Regions from separate parts of the Pantoea sp. BRR-3P genome, predicted to be linked through region 2. Evidence: riboswitches for the same ligand, from Rfam matches in the RefSeq annotation. Region 2 holds a riboswitch; each other region holds the start of a gene.

Region 1 (3,513 bases), 260 kb from region 2:
GAAGCACTCGCCATATCACACTTTTCCATTAATCCGGCGCGACGGGCCGCCTGTCCGGCTTCTATTGCCAGACGAAATGCGTTTGCCATCTCGATCGGATCGCCCGCTTTGGCGACGGCGGTATTCAGCAGGATGCCATCGAAGCCCATTTCCATCGCCTGCGCCGCCTGTGACGGCGCGCCAATGCCGGCATCAATGATCAGCGGCACATCGCTAAACCAGGCACGCATCGCGCGCAGGCCGTCGATATTACGCAGTCCCTGGCCGGAACCGATCGGCGCGCCCCACGGCATCAGCAGCTCGCAGCCTGCCGCCAGCAGTTTTTCGCCAACGATCAGATCTTCAGTGGTGTAGGGAAACACCTTGAACCCGTCTTCGCTGAGAATGCGCGCCGCTTCCACCAGCGCGAACGGATCGGGCTGCAGCGTGTCAGCGTGGCCAATCACTTCCAGTTTGATCCACGCGGTATTAAACAATTCTCGCGCCATATGCGCGGTGGTGACCGCCTCTTTCACCGTGTGACAGCCGGCGGTATTCGGTAACACGCGGATGTTGAGTCCGGTCAGCAGTTCACGAAATGCCGCGCCCGCAGCACCTTCACGCCGCAGGCTAACGGTGATGATTTCAGTACCAGATGCCGCAATCGCCTGCTGCAAAATGGCAGGCGAAGGATATCCGGCGGTGCCGAGCAGGAAGCGCGATTGTGGGTCAACATCGTAAAACATCGTTTAGCCTCCCTGCATCGGTGACAAGACTTCGAGCTGGCAACCTTCATCCAGCAGCTGCGTGTCGTAGTGGCTTTTGGGCACAAACGTGCCATTAAAGGCGGTGGCGACGCAGGCCACATCAATTTGCTGCTCGATCAGCAGTTCGCTCAGGCTTTTTGCTTCGGTGCTGATAGCGCGCCCGTTAAGCTGAATAATCATAAGATTGCTCTCCAGATAGGCGCTGCATCAGCTGTTCAGCCAGCATCGGTGCCAGCAGAAAACCGTGGCGATACATGCCGTTGAGATAGAAGGTGTGATTTTGATAGTGAATTTCCGGCAGATTGGCCGGATAGGCCGGACGCAGCCCGCTGCCGCTCTCAATTACCCGTGCCTCCGCCAGCGCCGGATGAATGGCGTAAGCGGCACTGAGTAACTCCATCATGGCGCGGGCACTGATTGGGCTGGCGTCATCGCTCTCAATCATGGTAGCGCCGAGCATAAAATGCCCGCCGCGACGCGGCACCAGATAGCAGGGAAAACGCGGATGTAGCAGGCGAATCGGACGGGAGAACTGCACCTCATCGCTGTGCAGAATCAGCATCTCGCCGCGCACGGCGCGCAGGCGCGGCAATTCGGGCGCGGCATGAATGCCACGGCAATCGATAATCTGACCGCTCGGCGCATGCGAGTTGAAGGCTACGCCGCGCGCAATCAGCTTCTCACGCATTTCCTGCAGCGCCAGGCGCGGGTCGAGGTGCGCTTCCTGAGCGAAAAACAGACCGCGCGCAAAGCGCCCTTCCAGCGCCGGTTCAATCGCACCAGGTTCAACCCATTGATGCTGCTCGGTCATGCGGGCAAAGCGGTTAAGTTCCTGGCTGTCGCGCGGCGGCGCCACCACCAGCGTTCCCTGATGTGCAACGCTGCTGACGCGCTGTTGCCACCACGCGGCGGCGTGCTGTCCAAGGGTTATCACCTCACGCGGCGCGCTTTCGGCTTCACACCAGGGCGCCAGCATGCCGCCGGCATACCACGATGCCGGGCGCCGCGATGCATCGTCGATCACCTCAACGTCTTCGCCGCGCTCCGCCAATAATGTTGCCACGCACAAGCCGGCCACGCCGCAGCCTAGCACGCTCCAGCGGCTCACAGCGCAGGTTCCATGATGTTCAAAAAGGGAAAATTCACATCGGCCTCTCAGTGTTTACTGAGACCCGCAGATACAGGTGAAGGGAAATGGCGCCACGATCGAGCTTGCCTTAGCGCCAGACAGCCAAGCTAACAGACTGTCAGTCTTCCTACGCCAGTATCAACTGGGTCAGGTTCAAAGGGTCGCTAAGCCGCGCAGTGCGCTATTAGCCTCTCAGTCTCTGTGGCGAGACTCCCCCGACGCGTCTATTTGTATTGCAGGCGATGGTCGCCGTCAAGCGCGGAATAACTGTATAAAGGGTGTGGTTAAATTGTTTTCTCCATACTCAAACCCGTCATAATTCGAGCTGGTAGATTAAAAATGTTACGTATGATATACAAACACATTATTTTATGCGCAAGAACAAATTACAGGTGATGTCGAAATAACCATGAACACTATTAAAATTGCATTTATTAAAGCCGGATGGCACAAAGAAATTGTCCATAATGCCCTGGTAGGTTTCGAAAAAGAATTAGCCGATCAATCTATTGCCGCGGAATTAAAAGTGCTGGAAGTGCCTGGCGCATTTGAAATGCCGCTGTTGGCTAAGCGTCTGGCTGAAACCGGCAAATACGATGCGATTGTCTGCGCGGCGCTGGTGGTGGATGGCGGTATCTATCGCCATGATTTCGTTGCAGCAGCGGTGGTTGATGGCCTGATGAATGTGCAGCTCACCACTAACGTACCGGTGTTTTCCGTTTCATTGACGCCGCATAACTTCCAACCGGTAGACGTCATCGAAAACTTCTACACCGAGCATTTCATCAAGAAAGGCAAAGAAGCCGCACGTGCTGTGCTGGCTATTCATAATCTGTCGATTGATTGAAACGTTAAAAAGGGAACACCTTATCAGGCATTCCCTTTTTATTTATTCTGACTTTCTATTGTTCATATTCAGAATAGTGCCAACCTTGCCAGCTTCACTATTTGGCACTCATCAAACGATCGTCCTTCATATGTCTGCGCGGTTCTGAAGGGTTAATATCACACTCTTTTGGCAACAACAGCGTAAAGATCCCCGCAATCACCAGCGAACCCGCCAGCCAGCAGATTGCCACGTTTTGGCTATAGAGCAGCGTCATGATGCCAACTAAGTACGGCCCACAGAATCCCCCCAGATTGCCAAGCCCATTAATCACGCCGCGTGCGCTACCCGCCACTTCCGGCGCAGCGATACGTCCGGGAATAGACCAGAACGGACTGGTCGCTGCTTTCAGGAAGAAGCCGCATACCACCAGCGCGATATAGGCGGCAACCACGTTCTCATGCAGCACCACCGAAGCCAGCAAGGCAGCAGCGAAGCAGAACAGCGAGACCATTACCCACAAACGTCGCTTACCGGTGCGATCGCTCAGCCAGGAAATCGCATAGATACCGAGCACTGTCGCCACAAACGGAATGGCGGCCAGCAGGCCGACGCCCGCCATGTTAGTGCCGGTGAGATTTTTCAGGATACTCGGCAGCCACAGCGTGTAACCGTAATCGCCAGTTTGGTAGAAGAAGTTAAGCGCCACGAGCTTCATCAAACCTGAATTACGGAACACCGCTTTTAACGGGGCTTTACTAAGCGGTGCTTTTTGGCGATGTTGCGCCTTTTCACGCGCCAGTTCGCGCAGC
Region 2 (3,513 bases):
CAGCAGCTTTTCGGCCTTGATGCGCAAGGGATGCGTGCGATCCAGCAGTCGCGCCACCGCTTCATCAATAATGGTGATGATCTGCGCCACGCTCAGCTGATGCAGATAGGCGCGCGCATTGGCGCGTACGCGGGCAGTCAGCGCGATAATTTGCGCTTCGTCCAGCGCCGGAACATCCACTTCCACGATCTCACTACCCTGGCCAAATCGCAGCATGTGCCATTGCACTTCGCTGGCGCATAAGCCCGGCAGATGCCCCGCCACTTCTTTCACGGATTCACCTGCGCGGCAGCCAGAAAATCTTCCATGGTCAGTGAGCATCCCTTTGCATCCGCGCCGGTTACCCGTCCAAGCAGGTGAAAACCACCAGGCACGATGACGCCCGCATCCTCCGTCAGCAAAGCGGAAACGGAATTGAAATGCGCCAGATCGTGATGTACCAGCACGCCAACTTCGCCATCGGGCATGTCGTCGCCGGTTAATGGGTTCACCACACGCGTGCGGATCCAGTGCGGGCCGGATTTGACCGGCGGGCAGATTTCATTGCCCTCGTCATAAAATTGCGTGCTGATTTCCGTCATGCCGTACATGTTGATGCACTGCGCGCGTGGAATGCCAAAGGCATTGGCAAGCGATGTGTAAAATGCCTCTGCGGCAACCTCGCGGGATTGGCCTTTAAATCCGCCGGTGTCAAGAATACGGCTGCCGGCGGGAAGGGAGAAACGACGCTGCTGGCGCTGCATTTCGTCCAGCAGCGGTACAAAGCTGTAGCTGGCACCCAGCAGCGCATAGGGTTCACCGCTGTTTTCAGCCTGCTCAAGCGCGGCGAATACGCGTTCCACGTCGAGGCCGTGTTCACCCACCATCACTTCACTTGCGGGTGTACCAAAGGCCTGTACCGCCAGCGCCAGGTATGTCGCCAGCGAGGAGTTTGGCATCGCGACGGTATCCGGAAACAGAATCCCCATACGAATGCGATCGACGCCTGCCATAAAGCGCTGGCGGAAATTCAGCATCATCGAACATTGCCAAACGTCCAGCGTTGGATGGTAGCTGCGACCTTTGACTGTACCGGTGGTGCCGCTGGTCATAAAAACAGTCTGCATCGCTTCGATGGGGCCACAGCTCAGGGTAAAGTCTTTGAAAGCGGTAATCGGAATCGCCGGAATATTGCGCCAGTGTTGCACCGTCAGCGGCGTGCGTCCGCGCTGGATGGCGAAGCGGCGATAGGGTTGGTTGTGGGCGAATTGATAGGCGAAGATTTCGAGGGCCAGCTGGTTGAAATCGTCATCCGAGCTGTCGCTGCGCTGGAGGAAAGCCAGCAACGTTGAGATTATTGCCGATTCGGTCATGTTCGTAGCCACCTTTGCGATTGCATTAAAACTCCCCGGCATCACCCGAAGAGCGCGAACTGTCCGCTACAAAGCACAAAGATGGAATCAGGGCGTGCAAGCCCTGCGGTTCCGCATCCCTACGCCGGTATTAGCCGGATCAGGTTCGGAGGGTCACTACGATGCCAGTAAAAAACACCAGCCGGTAGAATCTCAGCCCCCTAACAGGGCACCCCTTGGAACAAGCCGCAGTCTAGGATGGCGCCTGATGATGTGTCAATAGGAGTAAAAAGACGGCTGATGTTGCACGGCATCTTTGCCTGACCGGCATTTATTGCATGTTGCCTTATACTTTGTTTATGGCTTTGCGTAAGAGGTGAAATATGGCGGGCGGTTGGTCTGATGATGGTGCAGTAAACAAACAAATTGATGCCACGGTAGATGATGCAGTGGCACGGGCGCGCAGTCATCTCGGACACGGTGAAAGTGCCGAGTTTTGCGATGAGTGCGGCGCTCCCATCCCGGAAGCGCGCCGTGCGGCGTTAAAGGGCGTGCGTTACTGTGTAAATTGTCAGAGTAACATTGATAAAAAACAGGCGGCGATCGGCGGTTACAACCGTCGAGGCAGTAAAGATAGCCAGCTAAGGTAATCAAAAGATGATCTCCTCGACAAGAAAAGTACATACCGCCAGTGGCGCTAAAATATGTCCTTTGAAAATAAAATGTCCTTTGTTAACTTTGCGAGTGGCGTGGCCGATATAACACCGTCTTCAATGGTGGTGTTAAAAAGCATTACCCTCAACTGACTATCGGTGATCGTTTCCTTTAAAATCCCCTCCAACGATTTCTTATAATTTTGATTGTATAAGTTTGACTTCGTGAGCAGGTTAGCAACATCCTGCTTATGGTTTTCATATATTTCGGCCGCATTGAAGAATGAAAGTTGGTGATAATAAGAATTGGCTTTATTTAATGAAATAGATATGTCACTTGGATGATAAACAGTTTTAACACTCTCTGTGTTGATGAGGAAGATGACATCATCATTACTTTCATCAACGTAAGGATACTTATAGGGAAAAAGAAAATCTCTTTTCAAGATCGTATTGCAGTATGCACAAGAAGGAATGAAATTAGCTAACGTCAAGGAGAATAAAGAAAATACTGATTTATTATAAAAATGATCCAATTGCGCGATGGCTTCGCCTTGTTTGTCTTTTTTGTAAGTCTCGATGTACTGCCTATTACAATAAGGACAGATTGGGACATTTATTTTTTGAATAATATTATACCTCGTTTCTTTATCAATAAAAGAATAATCAAATACCTCCTTGAAATTAACGTTAATTAATTTTAATTCTTTAAGAATCAGATCATAAAACGCCCAGTACTTTTCATTGCTTTTTTTGGCATTGTCGATAAGATTTGCGTTTACCAGCCCAATCAGCGGAGTAATACTGTTATCTCTGAGGTCACGGTAAATGCCCTTCATTTCATGATTCTTTACATTCACAAGAGAGTGGCGTTTAACATAATCAAAATACGCTTTCCCTTTGATTAAAAAATCTTTCAACAATAAATACCCGGAGATAAATAATTCTCCTTTCAACCCTTTAAGATTATTGTTGTCAAAAGGGTTAGTCAGGATAACTTCGATAAAATCATTGTCTAGCGACACATTATTTGGCAGAGTAATTAATTTATGTTTAATGGTTAACCGCTTGCTGGCAGGTAAGGTCATTTTTTTTGAAATGAGATCGATGTAATTCTTAACGAAACTTTCATCATCAAATGGCGTACTAGCGAGATTGATCATTTCAAAGCTCCTTTTTTAATTGTGCAATACGTTTTTCAAGTTTTTCAATCTCGGCTAAAGTGCTTTCATTTTCGCCAAATCTAGAATGAAACATTTGTAAAAGTCTGTTTTTTATTAATGGATCACCGATTAAGTCAATTACATTCCTGGCACTACTTACAGTATATTCCGCGGTGTTCTCACCCCTAATGAAAGCAATTAACCCTGCTATTTTCGTATTAGCAAATTCTCCAATGGGCGAATCTAAAAAAAAGCTATCATTAATGATGTCATAGATGTTACTGCCGAAACCAAAGTTAGAGTGAGAAACGGACAGGCTATCACTCACTCGAGAGATTCTCAGGATGTTCTCTTTCGGCAAATCGC
Region 3 (3,513 bases), on a different replicon from region 2:
GCGGCAAATTCGCGGACTTCCTGGGTAATTTTCATCGAGCAGAATTTGGGGCCGCACATCGAGCAGAAGTGCGCCACTTTTCCCGATTCTTGCGGCAAGGTTTCGTCGTGGTAGGCGCGAGCGGTATGCGGATCAAGTGCCAGGTTGAACTGATCTTCCCAGCGGAATTCAAAACGTGCTTTGGACATCGCATTATCGCGAATCTGCGCGCCCGGATGGCCTTTCGCCAGATCCGCAGCGTGCGCGGCGATCTTGTAGGTGATCAGCCCCTGCTTCACATCCTCTTTATGCGGTAAACCGAGGTGCTCTTTAGGCGTCACGTAACACAGCATGGCGCAGCCAAACCAGCCAATCATTGCCGCGCCGATGCCGGAAGTGAAGTGATCGTAGCCCGGTGCGATATCGGTAGTGAGTGGACCGAGCGTATAAAAAGGGGCTTCGTGGCAGTGCTCCAGCTGCTCGGTCATATTGCGGCGAATCATCTGCATCGGCACATGGCCCGGACCTTCAATCATCACCTGCACATCATATTCCCAGGCAATTTTCGTCAGTTCGCCCAGCGTATGCAGCTCGGCAAATTGCGCCTCGTCGTTGGCATCCTGAATTGAGCCCGGACGCAGGCCGTCGCCCAAAGATAATGCCACATCGTAGGCAGCACAGATCTCACAAATCTCGCGGAAGTGCAGATACAGGAAGCTTTCGGTATGGTGCGACAGGCACCATTTCGCCATGATTGATCCGCCGCGTGACACAATGCCGGTGAGCCGTTTAGCCGTCATGGGTACATAGCGCAACAGCACGCCAGCGTGGATAGTGAAGTAATCGACGCCTTGCTCCGCCTGTTCCAGTAGCGTGTCGCGGAATATTTCCCAGTTGAGGTCTTCGGCAATACCGTTCACCTTTTCCAGCGCCTGATAAATCGGCACCGTACCAATCGGCACCGGGCTGTTACGCAGAATCCATTCGCGCGTTTCATGGATATAACGTCCGGTAGAGAGATCCATCACGGTATCTGCCCCCCAGCGCGTTGACCACACCAGTTTCTCCACTTCTTCTTCAATCGAAGAACTGACCGCCGAGTTGCCGATATTGGCATTCACCTTCACCAGAAAGTTGCGACCAATGATCATCGGTTCGGATTCGGGATGGTTGATGTTAGCAGGGATGATGGCGCGGCCGCTGGCCACTTCCTGACGGACAAACTCTGCGGTGATATTTTCCGGCAGGTTGGCGCCAAAGCTGTGACCGGGATGCTGCTGTAGCAGCACTTCACCACGAATACGCTCGCGGCCCATGTTTTCACGCAGCGCAATAAACTCCATCTCCGGCGTGATGATACCCTGACGTGCATAGTGCAGTTGGGTAACGCAGCGACCCACTTTGGCGCGGCGCGGCTGTGGCAGATGCTCAAAACGCAAATGATCCAGGCCTTCATCTGCCAGACGCTGTTGGGTGTAACTGGAACTCAGCTGGTGAATGGTTTCGCTGTCGCCGCGCGCTTCGATCCAGTTGGTGCGCAGCCTGGTGAGCCCCTGATGCACATTGATCGTGGCTTCAGGATCGCCATAAGCACCGGCCGTGTCGTATACCGGCACCGGTTCATTCGGCTCATACTGCGGATCGTCTTTACTGCCGCCGGTGTGCGTTGGGCTCAGTTGAATCTCACGCATGGGCACGCGAATATCCGCGCGGCTGCCGGTGATCCAGATGCGTTTTGAGTTCGGAAAAGCGGCTCCCTGGAGGGAATCGATAAATTCTTGCGCCTGAGCACGTTGTTCACGACGAGAGGTTTTAGCAGACATAGCAAATTTCCTATAAAAGTTGGAAGTTGCTTGTCCAGAGTTCGGAAGGAGTAACAGATACGATAACGGCATAAGCCGACATCGTGCTGATGATATCTACTCTTGTTCCCTTCGCAGGTACTAACCTGATCAGGTTCCGCGGATCCCGAATTAACGGTCTCAGCCCCTAAGGGCACTCCGACAAGGTGTTGGGTTTTACGATATAAGCTACTTTGCTTGCCATTTTGCACCTGGGCAGTGCTCGTGACCGTCACATACTTCGTGTACGCTCCGGTCCCTGCGCGCTATCCGAATGCAAACTGGCTGCGCACGCTACGCTTATATCGCAAAACCTGACTCTTCATTTTTCTGGAAGAGGCTCATAAAAAAAGCCCATTTAGCATAAGAGGGCTTTTCTCGAATAACAAGTTTTTTACAACTGCGGGCATTCAGGCCGGGCGGGCGATGACGCTGTCATTGGCAACCGGTAGATGCGCCAGCTGGTTATCCCAGGCGAGTTGTACCAGCTTATCTTCCAGCGTGAAGCGCGATTCCAGCACTTCGCCGACTTCGGACAGCGCCTGCTGAAAATCGACACAGTTATCGTCGTTAATCGCTTGCTGCAAATGACTGTCGTAGAGCTGCATGATGCGGTCAGTGTTCGCCTCAAGTGCCGGATAAATTTGCGCGGCAGCCATTAAGGGATTATCACCCTGCATCTCACTAATAATGTGTTCATACACGCTAAAATGACCGGTAGAAAGGTAATCCACCAGATTGTGGCAAAATGCATCCAGCGCTTGTTCATCCAGCGCGGTTAACGCATCTTTTTGTGGCTTCAGACCAATAAGCTCGTAGTACGTGACAAGCAGCTGTCGACGGGCGCGCAACCATGAATCAACCAATTCATTTCCGCCGCCGACACGCTTTGTCAGGTCATCTAACTGGTTAAGCATATGGGGCTCCAGGTAGGTTATAGTTGTTTATTACACACTTAATATTAGAGTTTCAGCGTGCGGTTTAACGCTAAGGACAACGATTAAGATGCAACGTGAGATCTCAAGCTTAGACGCTGGATGGTGGATTGTCAGCCATGAGCAAAAACTTTGGTTACCGCAGGGCGAACTGCCGCATGGCTTATCCACCGAGTTTGGACTCAGTGGCAGCCACGGCATTTTGATTGGCGAATGGCAGGGCGAAAACGTCTGGCTCGTGCGGGAAGCGCGTCCAGACAGCATGGGCTCGGTCCGCCAACTGATTGATCAAGATGTCGGTCTGTTCCAGATCGCCGGGCGCGGCGTGCAGCTGGCGGAGTTCTATCGATCGCATCGCTGGTGCGGCTATTGCGGCCATGAGATGCATATCAGCAAGCGCGAGTTCGCTTGTCTGTGTCATCACTGCCGCGAGCGCTATTACCCGCAAATTGCGCCGTGCATTATTGTGGCCATTCGCCGTGGCGATGAGATTCTGCTTGCCAATCATGCCCGTCATCGCAACAACATTTACACCGTGCTGGCGGGCTTCGTCGAAGTGGGCGAAACCTTAGAACAAGCGGTGGCGCGTGAAGTGATGGAAGAGAGCAACGTGCGGGTGAAAAACGTGCGCTACGTTACTTCGCAGCCGTGGCCGTTCCCGCATTCACTGATGATGGCGTATATGGCCGAATACGATGGCGGTGACTTGCAGCACGACGGCAAAGAGTTGCTCGATGCCGGTTGGTATCGCTATGACG
Region 4 (3,513 bases), on a different replicon from region 2:
GCGCGGTAAAACGCTGGCGTCCCGCGCGGGTGATCAGCCAATCCGGGCTCTCGGCATCACTAAGATGTCCCCCTTTCATCAGCACCGCCTCACAGCCAAGATCCAGCAGCGCATCGCCCTGCTGCAGCATGGTTTTTTCATCCTGCGCCATAGCGCGCCCCAACAGTGCTGCGGCTTCCGGCAGGTTCGGCGTGATCAGCGAGACCTGCGGCAGCAGCAGTTCGCGTACGCTGGCTACCGCATCCGGCGACAGCAGCGCATCGCCACTTTTGGCAATCATTACCGTATCCAGCACCACAAACGGCAGGCTGGCGCGTTTCAGCCGCTCGGCCACCACTTCAACGATCGCCGTTTCTGCCAACATGCCGATCTTTGCGCTATCAATGCGCACATCGTCCAGCACCGAATCGAGCTGCGCGGCAACAAAATCGGGTTCGATACGATAAACCGACTGCACGCCGCAGGTATTCTGCGCCACCAGCGCAGTGATGACGCTGGTGCCATACGCGCCCAGCGCGGAGAAGGCTTTCAAATCGGCCTGGATACCGGCGCCGCCACTTGGATCGGTACCGGCGATGGTTAATGCGTTGATGCGTTTCATACTGTCATCTCCAGCGTCCAGAGCGCATCAAGAAAAGCCGACGCAAAACTGCCCGGCCCCTCGACTTGACGCGCCGTGATTTCACCGGCTAGCGACATCACACGACAGGCAGCGGCCACATGCAGCAGACGCTCGCCCGGTAAGCTGGTGAAAGCCGCCACCACCGCCGACAACGCGCAACCGGTGCCGACCACCCGCGTCATCAGCGGACTCCCGCCGGGGATCGCCAACGTTTGAGTGCCATCGGTAACGTAATCCACTTCGCCGGTTACGGCGACGACAGTGTCATAGTCACGCGCCAGCTGTTGCGCAGCGCTCAGCGCGGCATCGGCCTGATGCAGACTATCCACGCCACGACCGCCCGTTGCCTGATTAGCCAGGGCGAGAATTTCTGAGGCGTTACCACGAATCGCCGCCGGATGCAGACTAAGCAGCTGCTGGCAGAATTCGGTGCGCAGCGTTAATGCGCCGACCGCAACCGGATCCAGCGTCCACGGCGTGCCGGCTTTTTGCGCGGCCTGCACCGCCGCTAACATCGCGTCTCGACGATCGCGCGTTAGCGTGCCGACGTTTATCAATAACGCATCGGCAAACCCGGCAAACTGCGCGGCCTCTTCAGCATCAATCACCATCGCCGGAGAAGCGTGCAGCGCCAGCAATACATTTGCGGTAAAGGTTTGCACCACGTCGTTGGTCATACAGTGCACCAGTGGCGCTTGCTGTCGCAGGAGGAGCAAGGATTGCGCGAGTTGCGCAGTGGAGAGAAGGTTAGGCTGTGTCATAAAGCTCCCAACCGGCGATCAAGAAGGCGAATGCGGTCAGGCATCTGACTTCCCTACGCTGGCATTATCCAGATCAGGTCAGCGGGTGTATCTCAGCCCTGTGTTACAGGGGCACCCCGAGTCATAGCATGAATGTATTGCTTCATGCCGCAGACAGGATAATGGCAGCATCGGAGCTTGTAAATCAGTGGATGCCTCGTTCATTCATCGTGGGCGAACGAGGACGTTCCACGCCGCACCACCTTAAAATCGAGACCTGTCTGAATAACGCTTGATAAATATCAAGCCCATCTCGCGTGAAAATCGGCCTAATGGCATCCCGGATTTAAAGACAGACACCGCCCACCCCAATCCGGTAGCGATAATGAAATTAAAATTCTTCAGCTTTATTCCGCATGCACATCGATGGCGCAACGTCCAAATATCCCGTAAAGGTGCAATTTCGCCAGCGGGTCGCCACTATTTCTCTACTCATGTAGAAGCACAATGCAAAAGCTGCGGTGAACGACTGCATAAAGTCTATTACCGCGATATCAGCGATGCCGAAGCAAAACGCTGGTTAGGCTAAGGACGTATAAAGATAAAAAAAAGCCCCGCAACACAGGTTGCAGGGCTATTGCGTGGCTATCGCAAAAATTATTCAGCCGGTTTAGTACGAATCAGATAATCAAAGGCGCTGAGTGAGGCTTTCGCACCTTCACCGCTGGCGATGATGATCTGCTTATATGGCACCGTGGTGCAGTCGCCGGCGGCGAATACGCCTTTCAGGCTGGTTTCGCACTTGGCATCAATAATGATTTCGCCCATTTTAGTGCGCTCAACCGCACCTTCTAGCCAAGTGGTGTTTGGCAGCAGGCCAATTTGCACGAAGATGCCGCTCAGCGCGATTTCGTGGCTGGTTTGGTTATTACGATCGATGTAGGTCAGGCTGGTAACCTTACTACCGTCACCTTTCACTTCCGTGGTCTGCGCATTCAGGATCACGTCGACGTTTTTCAGGCTGCGCAGTTTGTCTTGCAGCACTTTATCGGCGCGCATTTCGCTGGCAAATTCCAGCAGCGTAACGTGCTCAACAATACCGGCCAGATCGATCGCCGCTTCAACGCCTGAGTTACCGCCGCCGATCACCGCCGTGCGTTTACCTTTAAACAGCGGACCGTCGCAGTGCGGGCAATAGGTGACGCCCTTGGTGCGATACTGCTCTTCGCCCGGCACGCCCATGTTGCGCCAGCGCGCCCCGGTGGCAATGATGATGCTGCGAGATTTCAGTACCGCGCCGGATGCGGTTTCAATCGCGTGCAGACCGCCCTCTTTCGCCGCAGGAATCAGCTTAATGGCGCTCTGGGTATCAATCACATCCACATCGTAATCATCAACGTGAGCGCGCAATGAACCGGCCAGCTTGGCGCCTTCGGTTTTCGGCACGGAGATGTAGTTTTCAATGTCGACGGTGTCCAGCACCTGGCCACCAAAGCGTTCGCCCATCAGGCCAGTACGAATACCTTTACGTGCCGAGTAGATGGCCGCTGCCGCGCCCGCCGGGCCGCTGCCGACGATCAACACTTCATAGGCATCACGTTTGTTCAGCTCTTCCGCCGCGCGTTTATCGGCGTTGGTGTCCACTTTACCGACGATTTCCGCCAGGCTCAGACGGCCCTGACCGAACTCTTTGCCATTCAGAAATACCGCTGGCACGCCCATCACGTTGCGTTCGGTGATTTCGTTCTGGAACATACCGCCATCAATCGCGGTATGGCTGATGCGCGGATTCAGTACCGCCATCAGGTTCAGCGCCTGTACCACGTCAGGACAGTTGTGGCACGACAGTGAATAATAGGTTTCGAAATGGAAATCACCTTCCAGCGCTACCACTTGATCCAGCAGGCTCTGCGCTTCTTTCGAAGGGTGTCCACCGGTTTGCAGCAGGGCTAAAACCAGTGAAGTGAATTCATGGCCCATTGGCGAACCGGCAAAGCGCGGACCGCTCTGGCTGCCTGGGTTAGTAATCAGGAAAGAGGGTTTACGCACCGGACGATCGTTCTCTTCACGGAAGCTGACTTTATCTGACAAGCTCGCGATATCGACCAGCAGAGTACGGATCTCTGCCGATTTAGCGCCATCATCCAATGT

Evidence for each region. Region 2 has a riboswitch for thiamine pyrophosphate ahead of AAGR08_RS22230 (long-chain fatty acid--CoA ligase). Riboswitches for the same ligand answer to the same signal wherever they lie in the genome.
Region 1: linked by a shared signal. The riboswitch ahead of AAGR08_RS20200 (FAD-dependent oxidoreductase) and the one ahead of AAGR08_RS22230 (long-chain fatty acid--CoA ligase) in region 2 are both predicted to bind thiamine pyrophosphate.
Region 3: linked by a shared signal. The riboswitch ahead of thiC (phosphomethylpyrimidine synthase ThiC) and the one ahead of AAGR08_RS22230 (long-chain fatty acid--CoA ligase) in region 2 are both predicted to bind thiamine pyrophosphate.
Region 4: linked by a shared signal. The riboswitch ahead of thiM (hydroxyethylthiazole kinase) and the one ahead of AAGR08_RS22230 (long-chain fatty acid--CoA ligase) in region 2 are both predicted to bind thiamine pyrophosphate.

What each region holds. Positions count from the first base shown of each region.
Region 1 is NZ_CP155067.1:123,050-126,562, reverse strand. Features, by position in the region: gene AAGR08_RS20210 (thiazole synthase) at 1-725, opposite strand, end outside; gene thiS (sulfur carrier protein ThiS) at 729-926, opposite strand; gene AAGR08_RS20200 (FAD-dependent oxidoreductase) at 910-1,854, opposite strand; TPP riboswitch at 1,983-2,102, opposite strand; gene AAGR08_RS20195 (6,7-dimethyl-8-ribityllumazine synthase) at 2,285-2,722, shown strand; gene AAGR08_RS20190 (MFS transporter) at 2,820-3,513, opposite strand, start outside.
Region 2 is NZ_CP155067.1:590,097-593,609, forward strand. Features, by position in the region: gene AAGR08_RS22225 (acyl-CoA reductase) at 1-273, opposite strand, end outside; gene AAGR08_RS22230 (long-chain fatty acid--CoA ligase) at 270-1,352, opposite strand; TPP riboswitch at 1,452-1,578, opposite strand; gene AAGR08_RS22235 (DksA/TraR family C4-type zinc finger protein) at 1,715-1,981, shown strand; gene AAGR08_RS22240 (hypothetical protein) at 2,029-3,147, opposite strand; gene AAGR08_RS22245 (AAA family ATPase) at 3,149-3,513, opposite strand, start outside.
Region 3 is NZ_CP155066.1:3,789,314-3,792,826, reverse strand. Features, by position in the region: gene thiC (phosphomethylpyrimidine synthase ThiC) at 1-1,802, opposite strand, end outside; TPP riboswitch at 1,892-1,992, opposite strand; gene rsd (sigma D regulator) at 2,231-2,737, opposite strand; gene nudC (NAD(+) diphosphatase) at 2,826-3,513, shown strand, end outside.
Region 4 is NZ_CP155066.1:1,254,462-1,257,974, reverse strand. Features, by position in the region: gene thiD (bifunctional hydroxymethylpyrimidine kinase/phosphomethylpyrimidine kinase) at 1-601, opposite strand, end outside; gene thiM (hydroxyethylthiazole kinase) at 598-1,383, opposite strand; TPP riboswitch at 1,417-1,512, opposite strand; gene AAGR08_RS05745 (hypothetical protein) at 1,748-1,951, shown strand; gene ahpF (alkyl hydroperoxide reductase subunit F) at 2,020-3,513, opposite strand, start outside.